One region of the Clostridium senegalense genome, then DNA from elsewhere that is predicted to be linked to it. Evidence: a T-box and tRNA genes for the amino acid it is inferred to sense, from the RefSeq annotation. Region 1 holds a T-box; the other holds one or more tRNA genes.
The links. A T-box is a leader RNA that pairs with one kind of tRNA and senses whether it is charged. The one in region 1 lies ahead of proS (proline--tRNA ligase), so its partner is inferred to be a tRNA-Pro.

Region 1 (4,444 bases):
CATTAGAAGTATATTCTATGCTTGCTAAAAAATTCAATATTGAATATGATGAAGCAGGAAGTATAGGAAAAAGATATAGAAGACAAGATGAGATTGGAACTCCGCTTTGTATAACTGTTGACTTTGATACAATGGAAGATAATACTGTTACAATTAGAGATAGAGATACAATGGAACAAATAAGATTATCAGTAGATGATTTAGTTAAATATATAGAAGAAAAAATAGAGTTTTAATAAATAAAATAAAAATCCCAACAAAAACTTGTTGGGATTTTAATTAGGTGTTTTTAAAAATAGCAGTTTACTATTCTTATATATTTTATATAGTATATCATGGTAAAAATAAAGTATTTTACTTTGAATAATATATAAAAAGTATAAATTTGAATAATTAAACTGATTTTAAAAAATGCTTTATGTAAAATATACAAAAAAAATAACCGGATTAAAATCCGGTAAAAAATAGGGTTTAATCATGGGGATATGTTATGTGTTATGTTAAAATTTTGGGGAATCATCTTAACATATTCCTTACGGCACAAACAAAGTATATCATTTAGAAAACTTGAATTCAATAAGATGAAAATAAGTTTATATATTAAATAAATTCGCGCAATTTTGACATACAAATAAGGTTAATTATATAATTATTTTTAAATAAAGAATAATAATGGTATAATACATGTTGAAGTTTAAAAAAACTAAGATATGTTAAAAATGAATAAATATATAAAGTTTTATTTATATATTTTAATTATTAAAAGAAATATAATATAATTTAAAGTATAGAGTTTATAAACAAATTAGTAATATTTTTAACTATATAATCTTGGAGGATTAAGATAATATGAAGAGAAATTTTGAAGAATTCAAAAAATATATACAAAATAAGAATGTAGCAGTAGTAGGAATAGGTGTAAGTAACATACCACTTATAGAATATTTAGTATCATTAGGTGCTAAGGTAACTGCTTTTGACAAAAAAAATAAAGAAGACCTTAAAGAGGTTGTTGAAAAATACGGTAAAATTGGTGTTAAGTTTGAATTAGGTGAAGGTTATCTAGAAAAACTTACAGGATTTGAAGTGATATTTAAAACGCCTTCTATGAGAATAGATTGTGATGAGTTAGTAAGAGCGAAAGAAGAAGGAACTTATATAACTTCAGAAATGGAAGAATTCGTTAAGTACTGTCCAGCAAAAGTATATGGCATAACAGGTAGTGATGGAAAAACAACAACTACAACATTAGTTTATAATATATTAAAAGAAAGTGGATACAATACTTGGGTTGGGGGAAATATAGGAACTCCATTATTTACGAATATAGAAAAAATGAAGGAAACAGATAGAGTTGTTTTAGAGTTATCTAGCTTTCAATTAATGACAATGGACACATCAACAGATATAGCTGTTGTTACAAATCTTTCTCCAAATCATTTAGATATGCATAAGGATATGGATGAATATGTGGATAGTAAGAAAAATATATTTAAATATCAAAATAAAGAAAATTTATTAGTTTTAAACTTAGATAACGATATAACTAAAGGTATGATTAATGAAGCTAAAGGCAAAGTTTACACATTTAGTAGAAAAGAAAAAATAAGTGAAGGTGCTTATTTTGAAGATGGAAAGTTATATGTAAAAGGTCAGCTTGTTTGTAGAAAAGATGAAATTAAGTTAAAAGGAATGCATAATGTAGAAAACCTTTTAGCAGCATTTTCAGCTACTTGTGATGAAGTAGGTATAGAAGCTATGAAAAATGTAGCTATAAATTTTGGTGGAGTAGAGCATAGAAGTGAATTAGTAAGAAAGTTAGATGGTGTAGAATATTATAATGATTCTATAGCTTCAAGTCCAACAAGAACACTTGCTAGCTTAAAGGCTTTCGAAAAACCTGTAATAGTAATAGCTGGTGGATATGATAAAAATCTAGCTTTTGATATACTAGCATTTAATGGATATCCATATATAAAAGAACTTGTATTATTAGGTGCAACTAAGGATAAAATCAAACATGAATTTAATAGATTAAAAGAGGAAAAAGGAATAGAAGTTTCTATACATGAAGTAAGTACTTTAGAAGAAGCAGTTGAGCTTTCTAAAAAGTTAGCTAACAATGGAGATATAGTAACATTATCACCAGCATGTGCAAGCTTTGATATGTTCCCTAACTTTGCAGTAAGAGGATTAAAGTATAAAGAAATTGTTATGAATCTATAAATGTTAAATAATGAATAATCAAAGAAATAATATAATAAATATTTAAAGCATATTTACTATATTATTTCTTTTTTATATGTTTAAGGAACTACTACAAAACTAACTAAAGGTTAGAGGAGTGATAGCTTTTTTTATATGTAATTTGTTTAATATATGATTTAGGGATAAGAAAGAATGGTAAATATAATTTTATGAAAATTTCTAAATCAATTTTCAATGAATAGCTTATTTAAATTTTTTATTATTACATATTGTATTAAAAATCAAATTTAGGATAATGAATATTGAACTTTATTACAAACAAAGGATAATAAGTAACTTTAAGGAAAGTAATGCTTGACGTAAACGGGTTATTGAGGTAATATAGAGAAAAAATATTATTGCTATGAAGAGGAATAGTAAGTATAGTAATTTCTTATTAGAGAGGGAATGTTTGATGAAAATTCCTAGAAATTATATACTGAACCAGCTTTGGAGTTCTGTACCGAAATAATAGTAGGCTACAGCGGGTATTCCCGGTATAGATAAAGAGAGATTATAAGATTATTACGCGCAATTTTATAATAATTAGGGTGGTAACGCCAAGAAAGGTCCCTTGTGGATTTTTCTTGGTGTTTTTTTGTATTTAATAATTAACAGATAGGGAGGAACAAAATCATGGGTAAAAATAATAATAAAAAATTTGTTGAAGCTATAACGGCTATAGATAAGGATTTTGCTAAGTGGTACACAGATATTGTAAAGAAAGCGGAGCTTATTGATTATTCAACTGTTAAAGGGTGCATGATTATAAGACCTTATGGATATGCCATATGGGAAAATATTCAACGATATTTAGACAATAAGATTAAGGAAACTGGACATGAAAATGTATATATGCCAATGTTCATACCAGAATCATTATTACAAAAAGAAAAGGATCATGTAGAAGGATTTTCACCAGAAGTTGCTTATGTGACAAAAGCAGGAGGAGAAGATCTTGCTGAAAGATTAATAGTAAGACCAACTTCAGAAACTTTATTTTGTGAACATTATGCTAAGATTATTCAAAGTTATAATGATTTACCTAAGAAATATAATCAATGGTGTTCTGTTGTTAGATGGGAAAAAACAACTAGACCATTTTTAAGAACTTCCGAATTTTTATGGCAAGAAGGACATACGGCACATGCAACAGCAGAAGAAGCAGAGGAAGAGACTATTAATATGTTAAATGTTTATGCTAGTATGCTAGAAGAATATTTGGCAATTCCAGTTCTAAAAGGACAAAAGACCGAAAAAGAAAAGTTTGCAGGAGCTAAGGCAACATATACAATTGAAAGCTTAATGCATGATGGAAAGGCACTTCAAAGTGGAACATCTCATGATTTTGGAGATGGATTTGCTAGAGCGTTTAATATAAAATATTCTGATAAAAATTCTAAGTTGCAATATGTGCATCAAACTTCATGGGGCGTTACAACTAGATTAATTGGAGCTATTATAATGGTTCATGGAGATGACAGTGGATTAGTATTACCACCAAAAGTAGCGCCAATTCAAGCAGTCATTGTTCCAATTGCTCAACATAAAGAGGGAGTCCTTGATAAGGCTAATGAATTGAAAAATATGCTTTCTAGTGTTGTAAGAATTAAGTTAGATGATTCAGATAAGATGCCAGGATGGAAGTTCAATGAATATGAAATGAAGGGGATACCAGTTAGAATTGAAATTGGACCAAAGGATATAGAAAACCACCAGGTAGTTTTAGTTAGAAGAGATACTAGAACAAAAGAAGTAGTTGATTTAAATGATTTGAAGGATAGAATTTTAGCTGTACTAGATGAAATTCATAAGTGTTTATATGAAAAGGCGTTAAAGAATAGGGAAGAACGAACTTTTGTTGCTAAAACAATAGAAGAACTTAAAGATAATGCTGAAAATAAATCAGGTTTCACTAAAGCTATGTGGTGCGGTGAAAGAGAATGTGAGGAAAAAATTAAGGAAGTAGCAGGATTAACTTCTAGGTGTATTCCATTTGAACAAGAAGAGATTGATACTAAATGTGTATGCTGTGGCAAAAAAGCAGAAAAAATGGTTTATTGGGGTAAAGCATATTAAAATTTATTATTATTGTTTTTAGATAAAGTAAAACTTTTTTAAATCAAAAAATCTTTTATTAAAAATAAACCTTATCATTTAATAGCAAATGATAAGGTTTGTTTGGGTATGAATATAT
Region 2 (4,444 bases), on a different contig from region 1:
AATGGTGGTGTTACTTCTATTGGAAAAGTCCCTCCAGACCCTGCAACCTGAAGTACTAATAATATGACTCCAATGGCTTTACCTACGTTACCAAAAACAGAAACTAAAGTATAGACTATCATAGAAAATACTACAGAGGATATTATTGTAGATATTATAAATAATTTCATATTTACAATATAACATCCAAGTAAATACTTATCTCCTATAGCAACAATTAATCCCTGAATAAGTGCTATTGTTAGGAAAAATAAATATTTCCCAAAAAATTTCTCATAATTTTTTAAAATTCTCTTATCATCAAATTCATATACATCCACAGTTAGTATAGAAGATAGAATTAATGTACCTACCCATATTGCTAAAACTGTATAGAATGGAGACATAGCAGAACCATAATTAGGAATTTTGTATAAATCATTTTCTATTAACTCCACTGGTGTAGATATAAATGTTTTAGCAACACTAGGATCTATTTTTAGTAATTCTAATATTTTATCTACAAGCTTTTCATCTTGAAAAATAGTAGTTTTATCATTAATCTTAGATAAAGTTTCTCTTATATAAGGTAAATTTTTCTTAAGTTCTTCTATTCCTTCTATCCCTAATTCACTGCCTTTTTCTCCTATTTCTAATATTTGTTCTACTTTTGGAATATCTCCCTTTGCTTCATTTAATAAATTCAATGAATTATCTACTATTGTATTTAATTTATTTATAACATTATCTAATGCTGGTTTAAGCTCTGAATCAAAAGAATCTATCTTTCCATCTAAAAAGTTAATTATATCATTATTTATATCTTTTAATCCTTCTAAAGCATCCTTACCAATAGTTTGCCCTTCGCTTGTAGCTTTAATCAATTGATCCACTACTTGTATTTTTTCATTAATTCTTTGAGAAAAATTTTTTAACTGTGCCGATAATTGCTCTAAAAATTCATTGTTAGCTACATTGTTAATTCTGTCTATAGTATCTACTAAGTTTGTTATCCTTGCATCCATGTTATAAAATAATGTTCGAATCCTTTTAAGTCCATCTGTTACTTCAACTCCATTTGTAGAATCTACTATTCCTTCTATTATTATATTAATTTCTTTGGCTTTATCTCTTATAAACATTAAGCTTTCTTTTACGAATGGAGCTATAGTATCTATATCTTCTTTACCTCTTTGAATAAACTTTTCACTCTGATTTCCCACTTCTATTGCTGAATTCAAAGTTTCTTTTAAAATTGGAATATTACTTGTAATTTTATCTATAAATTCCTTGGCAGTTATTGATCCCTCATAAAGTTCATTTATTACTGTCTCAATTTCATCCATATTATTATTTAAGTCAGAAATTACATTAATTATTTTTTTTAAAGTAGGTCTTTGTCCTTCGATTTCAACACCTATTTTATTAAAATTTTCAAATATAACACCATTAACCATCTCAATAAAATTTTTAGATACTGTCTCTTGTAAGCTAGATGCACCCTTTTCTGTTATTTTAGGTGCTACTGCATTAATTTTTTCATTAACATTATATATAAGCTGAGGTTTTTTAGGGCTTTTTTCCAAAAATGAAGTAATATCTTTTGAAAATGTTTCTGTAATTATGATACTTGCATAGTATTTTCCATGATTAACCCCATAATCTGCATCCTTTTGATCTGTAAAAACCCATCCAATATCATGATTTTTTTTTAATTCTGAAACAATTTCCTCTCCTAATTTTAAATCCATGTTATCAAATTTATATCCAGAATCCTTATTTACAACAGCTACTTTAATCCCCTTAGTATTTCCATATGGATCCCAGCAAGCTTTAATATTAAACCATGCATACAAAGATGGTAAAATACATAATCCTAAAATAATTATAATTGCAACATAGTTTGTAAAAAGCATCTTCAAATCTCTTCTATATATCTGAAATATATTTTTCAATTAATTCACACCTCTCTATTAACAATATTTTAATTAGATATATAGTTATAGATTTACACTTTAATAAAAACTTATGCAAAAACTTATATTATTGCTTTTTAATTTAATTACCATAATAAATATTTTATACAACAAAAAAAGATAGCTATTAAGCTATCTTTTTCTGGAGCGGGTGAAGGGAATCGAACCCTCGTAACTAGCTTGGAAGGCTAGCACTCTACCATTGAGTTACACCCGCATAATTGTGTTAAAAGTGGTCGGGGTGACAGGGATTGAACCTGCGACCTCATGGTCCCAAACCACGCGCGCTCCCATCTGCGCCACACCCCGATATGAATTTATATATATATTACCATATTTAACTTATTTTTTCAAGTAACTTCAAAAAATAATTGGAGCGGGTGAAGGGAATCGAACCCTCGTAACTAGCTTGGAAGGCTAGCACTCTACCATTGAGTTACACCCGCAAATTGGAGCGGAAGACGAGATTCGAACTCGCGACGTTCACCTTGGCAAGGTGACGCTCTACCACTGAGCCACTCCCGCATATATGGGGTGACCGATGGGACTCGAACCCACGACACCCAGAGCCACAACCTGGTGCTCTACCAACTGAACTACGGTCACCATACATGGTGCGTTTTAAGGGATTCGAACCCCTGGCCCACGCCTTAGAAGGGCGTTGCTCTATCCAGCTGAGCTAAAAACGCACATTTACTTGTCCATCATTTAACTTTTGCTCCTGACGACAAAAATAATATTATCATAGTTTTTTTTGTTATGCAAGCATTTTTTGTTTTTTTTTATATTTTTTTATATTTTTTAAAATAATATAGTATATTTACTATAAAAAAGCTTAAATTTTACTTTAATTTACTATAAATTTAATCGTATTATTATTTTTTAACCTTATAACACAAATAAAATAATATTATAAAACTTAATACAAATAAAATATAAAATTAAAACTGTATTAAAATATATTTCTAGTCTAATACAGCTTTTAACTACATAATTATTTTTTAGTCATTTCTTCTGATTTTCTCATGCAATCAACTACTGCCTCTATAACTGAAGCTCTGAAGCCACTTCTCTCTAGACTTCTAACAGCTTCAATTGTAGTTCCTCCTGGCGAACAAACCATATCCTTTAACATTCCTGGATGCATACCTGTTTCTAACACCATTTTAGCAGATCCTAACACTGCTTGTGCTGCAAATTTATATGCCTTATCCCTAGGCATTCCACCTATTACTGCACCATCTGCTAATGCTTCTATAAACATAAATACATAAGCTGGAGATGAACCACTAACACCTATTACAGAATCTATTAAGTACTCATCAACAACCTCAGCTTTTCCAAAGCTTTTAAATATATCTTTTATATTATTTAATTCTTCTTCTGATATATTTTTATTTCTACAAAGTGCTGACATTCCTTCATTTACTAATGCTGGAGTATTAGGCATCGTCCTTACTATTTTCTTGTCTTCTCCTAATACATTTTCAATATCTTGTATAGTTTTTCCAGCTGCTATTGTTACTATAACTTTATCTTTTGACAAATCCTGTTTAATTTCTTTCATAACTATATCATAAACATTAGGTTTAATAGCTAAAAATAATATATCTGCTTTCTTTGCTACTTCATTAGAATTTGTTGTAGTACTAACACCAAACTCTCTATCTATCTCATCTAACTTACTTTCATTTAAATCAGAAACAATAACTTGATTTGGTTTAACTAGATTAGATTTGATTATTCCACCAATCATAGCTTTACCCATATTTCCTGAGCCAATAAATCCAATTATTTTATTCATTATCTTACCATCCTTTTATATGCTATTTCAAAATTGTTGTTGTGTTTTTTAATTATATTATCATTATTATCTTTAAATTTTATTAAATCTATTATACACAATTGACTCTAATATTTTAAGTATATTTAAATATAAAACTTTAAAATATTTTTTCTAGTTTTATAAACAAACTTATACAAATACATACTATTCACTACACATTTTGAAATTTTCCAAATTTACTAAAAATTTTTCCTACTCCACTGTAGAATTGCTTGTACAATTTTCCCTAAAAAAATATATACATTCCATTTATCTAATTTATAGATATCTTATTAAAGTATTACTCTTTATCTTTAAAAGGATTTGGCGTAAGAACCTCCAAAATTTTAACTATCTTACTTGTATGATTAGCAAAGTTATGCATTATTTGTGAACTATAATGTGCAGTATCTCCTGGATATAACTCATACTGTTCATTATCTACATACAATGTCAAAACTCCCTCTAACACGTATATAAACTCTTCACCTTCATGCTTATATTGAGTTAAATTGTCTTCTATGTTATTAGGCAATATTTCTATTAATCTTGGTAATAAAGCCTTATCATTAGGATTAGTAGTCAAGTTATAATTTATAAACATGGAACTGTCTATTTTAGACACTTCTTTTTCATAACTCTTCAAAACTACTCTATGTTTTCT

Region 2: it encodes a tRNA-Pro, which carries the amino acid that the T-box ahead of proS (proline--tRNA ligase) is inferred to sense. The anticodon was not compared.

The regions. Positions count from the first base shown of each region.
Region 1 is NZ_JAHLNC010000003.1:11,837-16,280, reverse strand. It holds gene KQI36_RS07400 (glycine--tRNA ligase) at 1-236, shown strand, start outside; gene murD (UDP-N-acetylmuramoyl-L-alanine--D-glutamate ligase) at 850-2,226, shown strand; T-box leader at 2,603-2,825, shown strand; gene proS (proline--tRNA ligase) at 2,884-4,326, shown strand.
Region 2 is NZ_JAHLNC010000001.1:853,155-857,598, forward strand. It holds gene KQI36_RS04040 (YhgE/Pip domain-containing protein) at 1-1,934, opposite strand, end outside; tRNA gene KQI36_RS04045 (tRNA-Gly) at 2,099-2,172, opposite strand; tRNA gene KQI36_RS04050 (tRNA-Pro) at 2,189-2,264, opposite strand; tRNA gene KQI36_RS04055 (tRNA-Gly) at 2,328-2,401, opposite strand; tRNA gene KQI36_RS04060 (tRNA-Gly) at 2,406-2,480, opposite strand; tRNA gene KQI36_RS04065 (tRNA-His) at 2,486-2,561, opposite strand; tRNA gene KQI36_RS04070 (tRNA-Arg) at 2,568-2,644, opposite strand; gene proC (pyrroline-5-carboxylate reductase) at 2,950-3,759, opposite strand; gene KQI36_RS04080 (helix-turn-helix domain-containing protein) at 4,082-4,444, opposite strand, start outside.